DNA from 4 places in the Paenibacillus sp. FSL H7-0714 genome. Region 4 is predicted to be linked to each of the others. Evidence: riboswitches for the same ligand, from Rfam matches in the RefSeq annotation. Region 4 holds a riboswitch; each other region holds the start of a gene.

Region 1 (3,957 bases), 6.0 Mb from region 4:
TTTGGAGTCGAAATTTCCTCTCTACCACTCATGAAGTAATGCCCCCCTGATCAATTTGGGCGAGAGCTCCGGCAAATTCCTCCCGCGTAATTCCAAACATCGCCAGCCGCTTGTACAGCTGCTTGCCATTACAATATCCGATTCCAAGCAAATTACCAAGTGCCATACGTCTTTCAGCTGCCCGAGGATGTACAAGCATTCCAGCGGCCATTAGATCATCAAGTCCAATTAAAGCAGGTGCACCTTCAAAAGAGGTATGTACATTCCGCAGCGCATGACGAATCGCCTCTGGAGAAGCGTTCTCCACACCAATATCTCCCTTGCGGGTTGCGTCCTTCTCCGGAATGAAGGCATGCTTGCAGCCCGGCACCTTTGCGGACACAATCTTACGAATTCGTTCACCCGCGTGATCCGGGTCAGTAAGGATAATTACTCCTCTACGCTCCATAGCAAGCGCGATCTTCGCAATTACGGTCCGGTCTACAGCCGAGCCCCCTGTTTCGATCGTATCTGCTTCTACAGCACGTTTAACAGCGACGGTATCACTCTTACCTTCAACGACAATTAATTCCTTAATCATATCTCTTGACTCCTTCCAAAAAAAGCAAAAAAGAAGAGGTTTCGCTCCTCTTCTTTTGGTTAAAGAATGTATAAGTGATGAGCGGTTGCTCTGCGATCAACGAAATGATCATCTGGCGTTCCTTAACGGTTATCATCACTATAGCTTATCAAAGAATAATTTGCAAAAGCTTCAGCCTAGTTTAACTCCGGCTTCACAGGTCCAATCACATAAACGGTACGTGATTTACGACCGAAATTACGGACATGGCTCAGTGAATCGTAATAGACATCTACTTTATTGCCTTTAATGGCACCGCCAGTATCTTCTGCTCGGCGGAATCCAAGCCCCTCGATATATACCCACCAGCCAATAGGGATTACATTCGGGTCTACCGCAATTGTACGACCTTCCGTTACGCGTGTTCCGGAGGCAGTTTTGGTACCAATACCTGGCTCTTCTGATGAATAAGCTGTCATGGAGACGTTCTTAATCATCTTCTTGTACTCAAAGTCTACGCCAGCCTTGCTTGTGACGTTATTAGTCTTGGCGCTAACCTTAGCCGTTTTTGAAGTGGTGTTTGATTTGGAAGTTGTTGTAGTCTTAGCTACAGCCGGCTTAGGAAGTGCTTTGGTACCAACGGCAATAATCTTATCTTTCGTTACCGTTTGTACTTCCTTACCAATCATGCGCATAGAGGCCAGTTCTCCGTCTTGGTAGATCTTTTCAATATGCTGAATCATGACGCCTGGTTTGCCTGCCTGTGCCACTCTAACTGTTCCCACAGTAAGGGAGGGGTCTGCTGTCTTGATGACTCTGAAGGGTAAGTTAGTTGATCGCTGTACAGTCTGTTTGTTGATGCGAACAATCTTAACCTCCATGTTTGCAGAAATGGTGGTGTCTAACGAAGGGAAAATCTTATCATGACCTTCTAGGGTAATGCCCATTTTCTCAATTGCTTTACCAATTGTGTCTTCGGTCGTATATAACGTTTTTGTTGCTCCATCCGCAGTAAGACTAATTTTCTGCGCACGATTGATAACGACACGGTCACCGTCTTTTATTTCATCACTCAGTCCTAAAGATAGTTCATCATGCGGCTGCAGCGAAATTTGCTCTTTCTCCAACACATCACCAAGAAGCGCTTCTCGCGTTTCAAGCGTCTGTGTTTGCCCGTCTATTACTAAAAATAATTGTTTGTTACTTTGACCGTGTACGTACAGCAGAATAAGTAGCGCGATAGCGACTGAAATCACGCCTGCAAGTAAAAGTACGCGAGTATTTACTTGCTCCCACCGTAATGCGAAAGACCTGCTGGATGACTGCGAATCATGGGATACTTCTGGTTGGAATACGCCCATTCTCTCCATCCTCCTTACATAGCCCCGTCGTCAATTGTATATCATGAGGACTGAATTCCTTTGACGAAACTATTTGAGATTGTCACAGGACACGCACGTAATAACTTAGCGTCTCCTGCTCATGGATCGCCTGCTCGGCACAGCTACTCCCACCTCTGTTATATAACAGTATGTGGGCAACATTCTATTTATTCAAAAATAAAAAAGCCTAAAAAGAGTTCAACTGAGGACTCTTTCGTGGCTTCTCCAATATCAGAATAGAGAATGCTTGTGCACGAGGTTGCCTCTCTTACTTGCGCTTACGGGGTTAGCTGTCGGGTTCGGACGAAAGAGAGACGCCCTATTTCAGGTCACCCGCTCATGGCGGTTGCCCTTAAATTCACCCCAAAGACCACGTGAAGAAATCAAATACTGTCCTACGGCACGTCTAAACCGTATTTAAAATACAGGCATGCGGCAGGTCAATATTGGTTCCCCCGTTCTCCATACGGAGACTCAGCGAGACGATCCATGAATCAATGGCTGTCACTATAACACAGCTCACATCACTGAAAAGATGATATCCTGTTTTGATGCATGTTGTAAAGGACGATTCAACCACGTTTACGCAAAAATATGGTTAAAATATTGTAATATTCAGCCGTTTTTATATTAAAAAAGTTTAATATATCGGCCATTCTCTATTTTTCGCCTGTTTTGCTCCCGTTTTCACTCAATCCCAAATCGTTCCAGTGCGTTCGCATACGTTATTTTAGCCAATTCTTCCCATGTTAACCCTTTAATTTCAGCTGCTGCCTCTGCTACCAGCTTCACATGAGCGCTCTCATTTCGCTTCCCGCGAAAGGGGTGTGGAGTCAAATATGGAGCATCGGTTTCGATCAATAATCGGTCTAGTGGGGTCTGCGCAAGCACTTCTTTTGGCACTCTTGCATTTTTGAACGTAATGGGTCCTCCAAAGGATAAATGAAAACCAAGATTCAAGCACATTTTAGCTGTTTCCCAGCTTCCTGAGAACGAGTGCATCACGCCTCCAACCTCATTTGCCTTTTCCTCCCGTAAAATCCGTACAACATCCTCATGGGCATCACGATCATGAATACAAATCGGCATATTTAGTTCACGGGCTAGTCCAATTTGCTTGCGAAAAACTTCATGTTGCACATCCTTGGGAGAAGTATCCCAGTAATAATCCAGTCCGATTTCACCAATAGCCACTACTTTTTTATGACTGCATAGAGAAGCGATCCAATCGAGATCTCCTTCTTTCATATCAATCGCATCCTGAGGATGCCAACCCACTGCCGCATAAATATAATCATAAGATTCCGCCAGCTTCATCGTTGAGGGAATCGTCTCCCGATTAAATCCGATATTAATCATCTTGCTAACTCCTGCTTCTACAGCACGAACGATAACTTCTTCGCGATCCTCGTCGAATTGAGGTGCATCCAGATGCGTATGTGTGTCAAACAGAAACATTTTAACCCTCACTCCTTGTTCTTTTTTAAATATAAGACAATATAAGTTTCACGCTATCCGTTATATCTTATATTTCTACTCTTCTTGTCATAAATCCCATATTTTCTTGTATTATTTTGCAAAAATCTCTGCAATAGAAGCAGGCAATCGCGTAAGCGCATTTCTCAACTTATCCTGAGGAAAATAAAGATGATATCTGCCACGGTGAATGCCGCTAATAGAACGCACAATATCCGACACCTCTGAAATTTCCCGCAGATGATCATGCCGATCAAGCAGCAGAATTTGTTTATTGTCAAAAGCTTCTCCCGGACGGAACACATCATAGGGCAGATCTGTCGGAAAATCAATCTCCAAATCATATTCTGGGTGAAGTCCGGCTGCCGCAAAACTGCTGCGAATTTCAGTAATCATATCTGTATCGAGATTCTCCACCTCAACATATTTATACAGTTTACGATGAATAAAACGGGTACACAAGTCACTTAGTAGCTCATCTTTCTCAAGTGTCCACTGCATAAAAGCCGTCTGTACCAGTGCTTCATCTAGCATTAAATA
Region 2 (3,957 bases), 110 kb from region 4:
GACACTTATAACTTTAGGGCAGCAGACCAGCTGGTTGCCTTCGCCAGGGAACATCATATGGCGATGCGCGGACATACCTTGATTTGGCACAACCAGACAACGGACTGGCTGTTTGAGGATAAGGGCGGAGGACCTGTAAGCAAAGAGATTCTGCTTGCACGAGTTAAATCACATATTCAGACCGTTGTAGGACGTTATAAGGAAGAAATTTATGCTTGGGATGTTGTAAACGAGGTAATCGCTGATGAGGGAGAAGAACTTCTTCGCCAGTCGAAGTGGCTCGACATTGTTGGCCCGGACTTTATCGCCAAAGCGTTTGAATTCGCGCATGAAGCCGATCCAAAGGCTTTGTTGTTCTACAATGACTATAACGAATCCCATCCATTAAAGCGTGACAAAATCTATAAACTGGTGAAGTCGCTATTGGAACAAGGCGTGCCGATCCATGGCGTCGGATTGCAGGCACACTGGAATTTATACGATCCTAGTCTGGATGATATTCGTACAGCGATCGAAAAATATGCATCCTTAGGACTTCAGCTCCAACTGACAGAGCTGGATGTATCCATGTTCCGTTTCGATGACAAACGAATGGACTTAAAGGCAGTACCTGCTGAGCTGCTCGAGCTTCAAGCAGATCGATATGAAGCGATGTTCGCACTGCTGAGAGAATACCGGGACGTGATTAGTTCGGTCACGTTCTGGGGAGCAGCGGATGACTATACCTGGCTGGATGATTTCCCTGTTCGTGGGCGGAAGAACTGGCCGTTCCTATTCGATGAAGCGCATAAGCCGAAGCCAGCTTTCCATCGAATTATCACCTCTGCTACGAAATCATAGAGTGGGCAAGCTGCTCAAATAATGAACTGTGAACCCGTCCTTATATCGTTAAGGGCGGGTTATTTATACGTTGATAGATTAGTAGGTAGAATAGATCTCAAAGGGCGGATTAAAGTGAGCGTGACAATTAGAACGATTCTGGAAGATTTAATAGGAGCCATGGAACAGATAGATGGGACTGTGGATACTCTTAAGCCGGGGAATCCGGAAATGGTGATTACAGGTATGGTTACGGCATTTTGCGCTACGCAATATGTTGTGGAACGAGCGGTTGCTATGAACGCCAATTTGTTGATCACACATGAAGGTGTGTTTTACAGTCATCATGAGACGAGCAAGTGGTTAGAGGCTGACCCTGTGTCTCGCGCGAAACGGAGTTTGATTGAGCGTTCTGAACTGGCTATTTTTCGTTATCATGATTATTGGCATCGGCATCAACCGGATGGGATCATGGTGGGCTTGCTACGAGAGCTTGAATGGTCAGCCTATGTGGTTGAGCAGCAATCCACTGCTACGATCCTATCGATTCCAGCTATGACGGTAAGTGAAGCGGCTCTGTATATAAAAAGAAAGCTAGGCATCTCCTATGTACGTGCTGCCGGAGACCTATCCCAGACATGCAGACAAGTGGGGATATTAGTAGGTTACAGAGGAGGTGGGACGATGGCTATTCCTCTTTTTAATCAGCATAATCTTGATTTAATTATTGCTGGCGAGGGCCCCGAATGGGAAACTCCAGAATATGTGAGGGATGCTGTCCACCAAGGCAGATCAAAAGCGCTGATTATGTTAGGTCATGCGGAAAGTGAAGCTCCAGGAATGAAATATTTAGCTGAAGTTCTGGCACAGAAATACCCAATGATTCCTACTTATTTTATTGCTGAACAACCGGTCTATCAGCTGGTTTAATTCGTATAAACCGAAATGAAGAATAAATTTGCATATTATGGAGAAAATGATTGGAAACCAGGTCACTGAGAAAGGAGTGCTTCAATGGAAATTCCTTTGGAGGCTGATGAAGTGTTAAGTCGTATCAAAAAGCTTCAAACCGATGGAAGCTCGATCAGCAAAAAACAAGTGAAGCAAAGCGATCCTGATCTTATGAGAAGTGCGCTGTTCTTTTTTCCGAGCTGGGAGCATGCATTGAAAAACGCCGATCTGTTGTAGCCATATGATTGTATAACGAAGCCGAGTGGTTCAGGGATTGATCTCTGATGGCCGCTCGGCTTTTTTTAGATATATTGAGTAAACAAGAGCAAAAGAAAGAGAAAACGAAGTGTATGCTCAATATGAAATGAAAAGCATGGCTTTCAACATTATTTTGCCCACGGCTCAACTTTACAAGAAACCTTACACGGAGTATGATTCATCACATAACTGACAATTACATAAGAAGTCCGCTTAATTTCCGTTAAGGAAAGCGGGGGAACCAACAACTGGGAACCAGTGTAACAATCGGTACTAGTTATGGGGTGAATCCTGTTCCAGGTGCAGAAATGCATCCATGCAGGTAGGGCAACTCTCACTGCCCGAATCCGACAGCTAACCTCGTAAGCGTATGGAGAGAGGATGAATGGCGTATTTGATGATGAATAGCCACAGAGAATCCCTCTGTGGTTTTTTGCTGCGTTAAAAAGCAGATATAGTTGTAGAACCTATCTATGAAAGAGGTGTTAACTTTGCCTATTGCTAAACTGAATGGAACTTCGCTCTATTACGAAATCAATGGAACAGGGGCTCCGGTTGTGTTTATCCATGGACATGGATTAACACATAGTATGTTCAAGCCACAATTGGAGTATTTTTCTGATAAATATAAAGTGATTCTGTGTGATTTACGGGGGAATGGCAAATCAGGTGAATTACTGCAGGCCCCAAACGAGATTATTGAAACCCAATGTCTAGATATAATTATGCTATTGAATGATTTGGGTATTCGTGAGGCTGTTTTTGTTGGGAGTGCCTATGGGGGGCTCGTCGTTCAGCATATTGCGAAACAATACCCAGAGCGAGTAAAAGCGATTGTTGTCGCGGATAGCTTTTGTAGAAGTCAGGCGTCAACGATAATTGGTAAAATCCAGCTTATGGCTGCTTATTGTAGCTGGTTAATGTATTACGCTCCAAGTGAGCTTGTACTGCCTTCGATTCGTATGATGTACCGGGAACGCTGGAATCTGGCTTATAACGAGATTAGAAGAGGACTTCTCGATAAACGTCCACGGGAATTGTATCGGCAAAGGCTGGCTACGAGCCATGTGGATTACACTAGATGCTTAAAGTCTTTTAAGCGTCCCGCCTTATGTATTGTAGGTGACTTTAGTGAATTTGGAGTTAATTGTATGAAGGATATGGTGTCTCAGCTGCCACATGCTCAGTTAGTGATCATCCCTAACGCATTAGATCCTAGTAATCTGTGTCAGCCGGAGAAATTTAATGCTATACTTCAGCGGTTTTTGGAGAAACAGCAGGAAACTCAGCAGATTAGTTGATCTTAGTGGTAAGTGAGAAATGAGAGGCGTCCCATAGCCGGGGAGTATGTACTGGCTACGGGGCGTTCTTCTGTATGTCTGTTTTTTGTACAATGCTGTCTACTGATGTAAGATTAAAGATATTCGATATTAACTATCTAAAGGAGCTGAGTCATGATGTCTCAAGCCGAAACCATAAAATTGACCTCATTATCTTCAAAAGGAGGCTGCGGCTGCAAAATCGGTCCCGCCGATCTCATGCAGGTTATTCGCAGTCTACCACCAACCGTTCCTAATCCGGATCTACTTGTAGGTCTGGATACCAGTGATGACGCTGGGGTATATCGATTAAGTGATGATCTAGCGTTAGTGCAAACTGTTGATTTTTTCACGCCGATCGTGGACGACCCTTATTCCTTTGGGCAAATTGCAGCAGCTAATGCGTTAAGTGATATTTATGCTATGGGCGGCAAGCCGCTTACAGTGCTTAATATTGTGGCCTTCCCTATTTCTGTTTTGGACAAAAGCATTCTCGGTGACATTTTGCGCGGTGCAGCAGATAAAGTGCAGGAAGCAGGAGCAACGCTTGTGGGCGGACATTCCATCGACGATAAAGAGCCTAAATTTGGATTGGCCGTTACGGGCCTTG
Region 3 (3,957 bases), 5.4 Mb from region 4:
AATCCATAAAACAACCCGTAAATTACAGCTAACGAAGCTACCATATACAGATCCATCATATCTCCCGCACTCCTTCTTTTATCCTTGATGAGGTGATTTATCGATTAGAAAATCAGCATCACCACTGTGGGAATAGATTACATAACTTGCACCAAGTCTTTTATAGACCAATCTAGGATTTATTGAGCTTGTGATTACAAAAATCGGCTGCGTCGTCCAAGTGCGGCACATCTGAATGTAGCGGCAGCATAACGTAAAGCTGCTCTCGAACAGATATACCCGTCCTACCGGGAACGGCGGGCGAAACCAAGTATTCTGATGGCGGGTATCAACTAGAACGACTTGTTCAATCCCCATCTCTTCGAGTAGGGCCTTCTCAGGCAAGTTGTTGGTCAATCCGGCCATCTTAATGCCTCTGAATTTTAGAAGCTTAATAAAATGTTCGCCTGCCTTCGTTGGCGCACATACCAGTACATATTCATTCTGATCTGTCATCTCTTATTCTCCTCAAATGCTTTGCTTGTAAGATCAGAGCTTGATCACCCTGATCTTGAAAGAAAAGCTACCGCTAATGATGAATATAACGACCTCTTCGTGAGGTTTTCCATAAATGCTTTGCTTAAAAAAGCACAGCAAAAAGCCACAAAGGATTCTCCTCTGTGGCTCGCTAGCGGTCACATTGCACTCATCCTCTCTCCATACGCTTACGAGGTTAGCTGTCGGATTCGGGCGGTGAGAGTCGCCCTACCTGTATAGATGCGAGCTCACTCGCATCTTCTACAGGATTCACCCCATAACCGGCTTCCGACTCTCACATCGTCTGCCGATTGTTGGTTCCCCCGCTTTCCTTATCGGAAATTAAGCGGATCAAATATTCGATTGTTGTTGAAACAGGAGTAATCATACCCTTATGCAGGAAGAATTGTAAAACCTGATTGATGCCAAAATAATGCAAATTAAAAACTATTTTCGCGTTGGATAGCGCTTACTTGATATCCAATCTCTCTATATCTCTTGTTTACTCGAGTTTTAATCCATTAGCGAAAAGCGGGCATACCATGTGATTTTATTCACCACAAATGTAGAAATCTCAAAAAATCGCCTTTATAGGTAAGAAAACAAGAAGTCGAGATTAAGCGAGGAAGAAGCCCGATAACTCGCAATAAATACCTATTTGGTTCCCTTTTCCGTCGTAGTAGGCAGGATTTGGTTTAAATCGCGCTCAAAAGAACACTTTCTGTTTTTACAGAAACACCTTGAAAAGAGTATGATTCGGGTTGAATCTATTTCACAAAATACATTCAACGCTGAGTTCCTGTATTTGCAGGGAACGGGGGAACCATCAGGCCACATGGCCTACTTGGGGTGAATCCGAAGGAGACTGTTCAAGTCTCACATAGGTAGGGCGACTCTCACCGTCCGAATCCGACAGCTAACCTCGTAAGCGTAAAGAGAGAGACCCTTGATCCGCCACGCTTTGGCACAGGTATGTGTATACCTGTATTCCAAAACCGCAGCAGAGGTCCTCCTCTTGCTGCGGTTTTTGCGTTACCTGAATCTATAGGGTGATAGCATGCTGGACGGGGTGAAAGGAATGAAACACTATTATTGGGGAACTCAGCAAGGGCTACTTGAGCCGATAAGTCTAAATTATGTTTGCTTTGGAGCGTTGTGGTTCGAAGAGGATCATCACAGAACTATTGTCGGCTATGCTTTTGGTCAGAAGCAGATTGAATCACTTCGCCATTTCAGCAGCCCATCTACCTGTGAATACTGTATGGACCGAACAATTATATACGAAATATATAAAAATATCCGAGAAAAGCAACAGCTGCAGGATTGGTCAGCACACCAACGTTTTCCGTGGCTCACCGCTTTTAAGGAACCGTGGAAAGACGTTGCAGTCGGTTGGTACGTAATGAGATCTCGCAACACCTTCCCCTTACATTTATCCGTTATACGCAAACAGAAATTCCGACTATGGCTGGAGCATGCCGCAGTCTGTGAGAATGAAGCTGAAATGCTCGCCTGTATAGAGAAGGCTAACGACATTCACCATGTAGATCTTAAGCTTTTGGAAACCTAAGGAGGAGAAACCTGTCATGGACCAGCGAAGACTATCTCGCATAGAAGTATTCGTCTTTGATTCACCTGAGCCTATTCACTATGGAATGGAGGCTGATCAAGGTAGCCGTTATGGCATCCTGAAACTTACCTGTAAAGGAGGTAGCAGCTGGGGGGCATGTCTTATCTCTGCCAATACCAAAACTTTCGACCTTATTAAATGGAGTTCTTTTCTCAGAATGATATATCATTGCCGGCTAGAGGAAGCGATAGATAAAGTACGTACCCATGGTTCAGAGTGGGATCAGACTCAGTTTGAGCTAGTGCAAGGTGCTTTACAGGATTTAAGAGCCAAGCTGCAGGGTAAATCCTTGGCAGGGCACATTGAGCAAGGTCGTCTGTACAGAGCTGTCGCTGGTGGGAGAGATTCCAAAGGAGGGCGGCTATATTATAAACCATCCAGTGTTGCGCTTCAAAAACATAGTTATCCAGAACCTGATACCGCCGAGCTTATCAACAAATCCATTTCTTACTTTTCTATACTATAGGTTCATCCCATAACCCATTCTGAAAGGATCGTGTTTATCATGCCTGACCCCTTACCTGCCGAATCCCCCCGTAGAACTATATTTGCAGAGTGTGTTCAAAAGTGTACGAATGATATCTATACGCTCAGTTCCATGTTGTTACAACAATCAGCAGAAGCCGAGAAGGTTACTATCCGTACTTTTAAAGAGCTTCATAAAATATTCCGTCAAAAAAGCTTTGACAGCCAGCTATTCTCTATCGAAGCTTACCGCTCTTGTATCCGACAATGCGCCGATTATTACGCATGCCGGTCTCTCCTGTCTGCCAAGGCATTGCCTTGGGAGGAACAGCTTATAAAAACGATGTGGTATGGCCTAAAGCTATCTTTACCTCAAATAAGCATCATCCTGCAAAAGAGTGTTCCTGTACTAAAAGCGCAGCTTAGGCGTGTGCGGGAGCAACTGACTGCTCCAGAGGATTTGCTGCCTAGTGGTAATCTATCCGTTGTCTAATCCCTCAAAAGGAAACGACATTTGAGTGTACGGAGGATATATTGGACTCAGGAGCCCTGGAGTCCGCAACTATCTTCCAAATAACTTTTACGATACGTACTCAAAAAAGAAAAAAGCCACGGCATCTGCCGCGGCTTCCTTATTTCCTACTATTACGCTTTACTCTTACGCGCCTTACCGTACATCCACAATCCCGCAATCATCCCTACCATGGCAATACCAGTCAATACACCTTGAGTGAAATCCATAACAGCGGATCCATCTGAATGGAGCATTCTACTAACCGTAGCCAGAGATACCGAACTCATTAAAAGCATCATATTGTATTGTTCACTTTTAGTCATGATTACCACTCCTTAAAAGTTTATATGAAGCCACTTAGATCTTGTAAGCCTTCATCGCTTTTCTGATCTCTTTAATACTTGGACGTTTGCCGTACATCAATACGCCTGTGCGATAGATCTTGGCAGCCAACCATCCAAAGATGAACGTGGTAACAAGCAGGATGGCTAATGATACAATAACTTGCCAGATCGCTACTTCACCAACACCAATTCGGAGCAGCATGGTCAATGGAGAGGTGAACGGTACATAACTCGCTACCTTAACCAGCAGAGTATCCGCATTGGAGATACTGAACAGTGGAACATAGAATGCTACGAAGCCTAACATCATAATCGGCATAACTGCTTGGCCAAGATCCTCTGTACGGCTGACAATCGAACCTACAGCTGCATACATCAAGGCATAGAGGAAATAACCCAGTACATATAGAACAATTCCATAAAGCAACAAGTTAATATTAAGCTGGCCTAAATCCAGGTCTAAATCTTTCAAAATCGTTGCATTATGC
Region 4 (3,957 bases):
CCAGAATTCCTAAAGCTAAAGTAGGCAAACCGTAGCCGAATAAAGTAAACTTTTCCGCGAGAGAGGTCTGGTCCTTTACATAGGTGGTATGCCAGGCTGGAGCGGTGAATCCTGCTTTAAAGCTGGATACCTGTTCGCCAGTGAAATCGAAATAATAGTGTAGTAAGGATTCGCCGATCTGAACGGAACGATCTGTATACACGAGCCCGTAGTTTCCCGTATTCGATTCAATTTGTAGCTTGGCGGGATTTACATCCCATTCCTGAAGCCAGGGACGGGCAAGATTTTCTTTTTGTGCAAGTGATAAGGTAGTACCCTTGTCCTCTTCTTTTGCACTGGTGGATACATTGTTTGGTAATCCGGTACCTGATCCTTCTGCACCTTGTGTGAAAGCGACAACTGCACCAGTATACATATTGAGGTCAACAGAGATCAGTGGCTCTTGTTCCGCTGAAGGACTAAGTGTTACACGAAAGATGTCAAAAGGATATCGTTGATCCAATTTCTTTTTTGTATAGTCCTCCAAAAGCTTCTCGCGGGACATATAACCATAAAAGGAAGAGTCCGTATCGTACAGTACATTCCACTGATCGGTTGGTGCTTTGGTGTAGTTCAGCTTTTGTTCTGCGAATGATATGGCTTTGTCGCGGGCTTCCGCCTTACTGATGACAGTAGTATCTTCCCCAGCAGGGCTATTTAGCACCGAGGGAGCAATCTGAAACATAATAAATAGAATAAGACCGATAATGCCCGAGATGATGAGCCTCATGGAGAGGGCACGTTGCTGTAAGGGCTGGCCAACGGGATTCATGTAACGCCTCCTTGTAAACTGACAATGTTATGTTCCATTATAGTATTAGTGCCATGATAGTTACAAAAATCATCGTATATTCTTTTTATGGGTAATAGAGATATTATAGAATAGGTAGCTGAATATATACCATGAATTTAAGGTGATTATTTCTTCATTTTTCATGAAAATCGATGCAATTGCAGGGAAAACACGGAAAAGTGATGAGAAAAGGCACTCTTAGTGGTACATCCTCTCCAAACCGCATTTTTCATATGAATCACCATTAATAGTGTCTTTGTGATTTATCGAAATAACATATATAATTTGTATGCAATTGTATATAGCCGAATTTCAGGTGAAAACGGGGGAACCATAAGAAGTAATGAAAAGATGAGTATACGCCATAGGCGTTGTCTTTATTCATCAGGGGTGAATTTCGTTCTAGGAACGAATAGGGCAGCCTGCACAGTCCGAATCCGTCAGCTAACCTCGTAGGCTAATTTACTGCAGGAACCAAGGGTAGCATTGGTTTTCCAGTGCTTTTTTTGTTGGAATTCTTTAAATTTTGATAAGAGGGTGAGCGTAGTGGCTTCACAGTTTCGCAGGGTTTCTGAATCAAAGTTCCTGAAGCTCTCTCCGCCTCAGATTATGGTGCTTGGTTTTGCATCGATCATTCTGATTGGAGCCTTGCTGCTTATGCTTCCCATTTCAAGTACCAGCGGGAATGCTGTTAGTTTTATTGATGCGTTGTTTACTGCAACATCTGCCACCTGTGTGACAGGACTTGTGGTGCTGGACACCGGGACGACATTCACCATTTTTGGGAAAACCGTAATTATGGTGCTTATCCAGGTTGGTGGCTTAGGGTTTATGACAATGGCGACCTTATTTGCCATGATGATGAAACGCAAAATTTCCTTGCGGGACAGACTGATCCTTCAGGAAGCAATGAACCAAGGCTCTATGGAGGGGATTGTTCGACTGATCCGGAGAGTACTTATTTATTCCTTGGTCATCGAAGGCTGTGCAGCGGTGCTTCTGTCCATACGCTGGGCGTTTGATATGCCACTGGGAAAGGCCATTTATTTTGGAATATTTCATGCGGTGTCTATGTTTAATAATGCTGGATTTGATATTTTCGGGGATTTCCGGAGTTTAACCGATTATGTATATGACCCGCTAGTGAACATCGTGGTGATGTTTCTGATTGTCTCTGGCGGTATTGGTTTTATTGTCATGTCGGATCTGGTGGAGTTTCGTGTCAAACGTAAATTATCTTTGCATAGCAAAGTTGTACTCTCCACCACTGCAGGGCTTATTCTTATCGGCGCTTTGGTTATTTTTATATTTGAATTTACGAATCAGCGCACACTGGGGAATTTAAATTTCGGCGGCAAAATATTATCGGCATTCTTTCAGTCGGTATCGCCCCGAACCGCTGGCGCCAATACGGTGGATATTGCCGGACTGCGGCAAGCCTCGCAGTTCTTTATGGTTATTCTTATGTTTATTGGTGCATCTCCTGGATCAACAGGTGGCGGGGTTAAGACAACAACCTTTACGATTATGATTGGTGCAGTAATCGCGATGCTGCGCGGACGTGAAGATGTTGTACTGTTCCGTTACCGATTGGCGCAAGAGCGTATCTATAAAGCGTTGACGCTAACATTACTCGCTTTGCTATTGGTCCTCACGGTGTCGATGTTACTGTCCACAACAGAGGATAGTAATTTCTTAGCGATATTATTTGAGACGACCTCAGCTTTTGCCACGGTGGGACTAACCATGGGCCTGACACCTGAACTTTCTATCTTCGGCAAGATTCTGATCTGTCTGACGATGTTTGCGGGTCGGCTAGGTCCATTGACATTAGTGTATGCGCTTGGACCAAAACAGGGTAAACCATTGTATAAGCACCCAGAAGGTAAAATAATTATTGGATAGGAGTTAATCCGAAATGAAAGCACAGCAATTTGTAGTAATCGGTTTAGGCCGCTTTGGCTCAAGCCTTGCACTTGAGCTGATGGAAATGGGCTACGAGGTGCTCGGTATTGATCACCATGAGGAGCGTGTGGAGGAAATGAGCGATCACCTGACGCATGCGGTAGTGGCTGATGCTACAGATGAAGGAATTATGCGCTCGCTCGGCGTACGGAACTTTGACTGTGGGATTGTAGCGATTGGCGACAATATGGAACGAAGTATTCTGGCGGCGATTTTGTTAAAAGAGATTGGAGTCAAGCAAGTAGTAGCCAAGGCGATCTCGATCCTTCATGGTCGTGCGTTGTCCAGGCTGGGCGTGGACCGGGTTATTTTTCCGGAGCGGGATATGGGCATTCGTGTGGCACATCAGCTCGTGACACCCAATTTGCTGGATTATATTGAACTGTCCAAGGATTATAAAATCGTCGAGCTAACCGTTCCGTCTTGCATGAACGGGAAAAGCTTGTCAGATTTAAATACAAGAGCGAAATATGGCTGCAGTATTGTTGCCCTGAACCGGGAAAGTGGAATTATAGTGGCTCCAACGGCACATGATCATTTGAGTGAGGGCGACGTTATGGTACTCATTGGTTCTAATGAAAGTATTGATCGATTTGAGGATGAAGTTGTAAACCAAGATTAAATAGATAAGCCCTCCGTCCTTTACATGGGACGGAGGGCTTTTTTAATTAAGGCTGCACGCAGAGGTATGTACTATTTCTCTCGTTCCGTCAGAAACATCTCTTCTGTGACCTGCACGAGGCTGCGGGCCGCTGTGCTCAGGCTCCCATCGTCACGGTAAATCAGGCAGGTAGTTCGCTGAGTCTGCTCCAGCTCCTTAATATGCAGAGAGACCAGCCCACCGCCGTTTAACAGCTGCGGACGCAGATAAGACTTGGGCAGTAACGCTGCCACATTGACTGTCGGCAGCAGCCGCACGATGGCTTCGAAGGAGTCAATCTCCATCCGAACGTCTGGATCAATTCCACAGCGCTGGAACAGATCGTCTGTTAGACGTCGGTACCAGGTGCCTTTGGAGAACAGGATCATAGGCAGTCGGGACAGATCATCCATGGTTAGCTTGGTAGATTGATTCAGAGGATGATGCTCAGAAACAACCAGTCGAAGCTGATCCTCAAACAGAGAAATGCAGCGCAGTCCAGGTTCTTGAATAGAGGAAG

What was found. A riboswitch is a leader RNA that binds a small molecule or an ion and turns the genes downstream of it on or off. The one in region 4 is predicted to bind cyclic di-AMP.
Region 1: it holds a riboswitch for cyclic di-AMP, as region 4 does, so the genes downstream of both, NST34_RS00190 (3D domain-containing protein) here and NST34_RS26960 (TrkH family potassium uptake protein) in region 4, are expected to answer to the same signal.
Region 2: it holds a riboswitch for cyclic di-AMP, as region 4 does, so the genes downstream of both, NST34_RS27410 (alpha/beta fold hydrolase) here and NST34_RS26960 (TrkH family potassium uptake protein) in region 4, are expected to answer to the same signal.
Region 3: it holds a riboswitch for cyclic di-AMP, as region 4 does, so the genes downstream of both, NST34_RS02670 (hypothetical protein) here and NST34_RS26960 (TrkH family potassium uptake protein) in region 4, are expected to answer to the same signal.

Annotation. Positions count from the first base shown of each region.
Region 1 covers NZ_JBBOPT010000001.1:40,576-44,532, reverse strand. The annotation lists gene rsmA (16S rRNA (adenine(1518)-N(6)/adenine(1519)-N(6))-dimethyltransferase RsmA) at 1-32, opposite strand, end outside; gene rnmV (ribonuclease M5) at 29-580, opposite strand; gene NST34_RS00190 (3D domain-containing protein) at 757-1,920, opposite strand; cyclic di-AMP (ydaO/yuaA leader) riboswitch at 2,202-2,431, opposite strand; gene NST34_RS00185 (TatD family hydrolase) at 2,629-3,399, opposite strand; gene NST34_RS00180 (HD domain-containing protein) at 3,511-3,957, opposite strand, start outside.
Region 2 covers NZ_JBBOPT010000001.1:6,122,400-6,126,356, reverse strand. The annotation lists gene NST34_RS27425 (endo-1,4-beta-xylanase) at 1-840, shown strand, start outside; gene NST34_RS27420 (Nif3-like dinuclear metal center hexameric protein) at 955-1,749, shown strand; gene NST34_RS27415 (hypothetical protein) at 1,834-2,007, shown strand; cyclic di-AMP (ydaO/yuaA leader) riboswitch at 2,229-2,413, shown strand; gene NST34_RS27410 (alpha/beta fold hydrolase) at 2,520-3,329, shown strand; gene selD (selenide, water dikinase SelD) at 3,486-3,957, shown strand, end outside.
Region 3 covers NZ_JBBOPT010000001.1:593,747-597,703, reverse strand. The annotation lists gene NST34_RS02675 (hypothetical protein) at 79-495, opposite strand; cyclic di-AMP (ydaO/yuaA leader) riboswitch at 686-875, opposite strand; cyclic di-AMP (ydaO/yuaA leader) riboswitch at 1,296-1,461, shown strand; gene NST34_RS02670 (hypothetical protein) at 1,595-2,086, shown strand; gene NST34_RS02665 (hypothetical protein) at 2,103-2,612, shown strand; gene NST34_RS02660 (hypothetical protein) at 2,745-3,104, shown strand; gene NST34_RS02655 (hypothetical protein) at 3,257-3,448, opposite strand; gene NST34_RS02650 (ABC transporter permease) at 3,483-3,957, opposite strand, start outside.
Region 4 covers NZ_JBBOPT010000001.1:6,009,848-6,013,804, reverse strand. The annotation lists gene NST34_RS26965 (CPBP family intramembrane glutamic endopeptidase) at 1-811, opposite strand, end outside; cyclic di-AMP (ydaO/yuaA leader) riboswitch at 1,126-1,307, shown strand; gene NST34_RS26960 (TrkH family potassium uptake protein) at 1,442-2,737, shown strand; gene NST34_RS26955 (potassium channel family protein) at 2,751-3,419, shown strand; gene NST34_RS26950 (LysR family transcriptional regulator) at 3,491-3,957, opposite strand, start outside.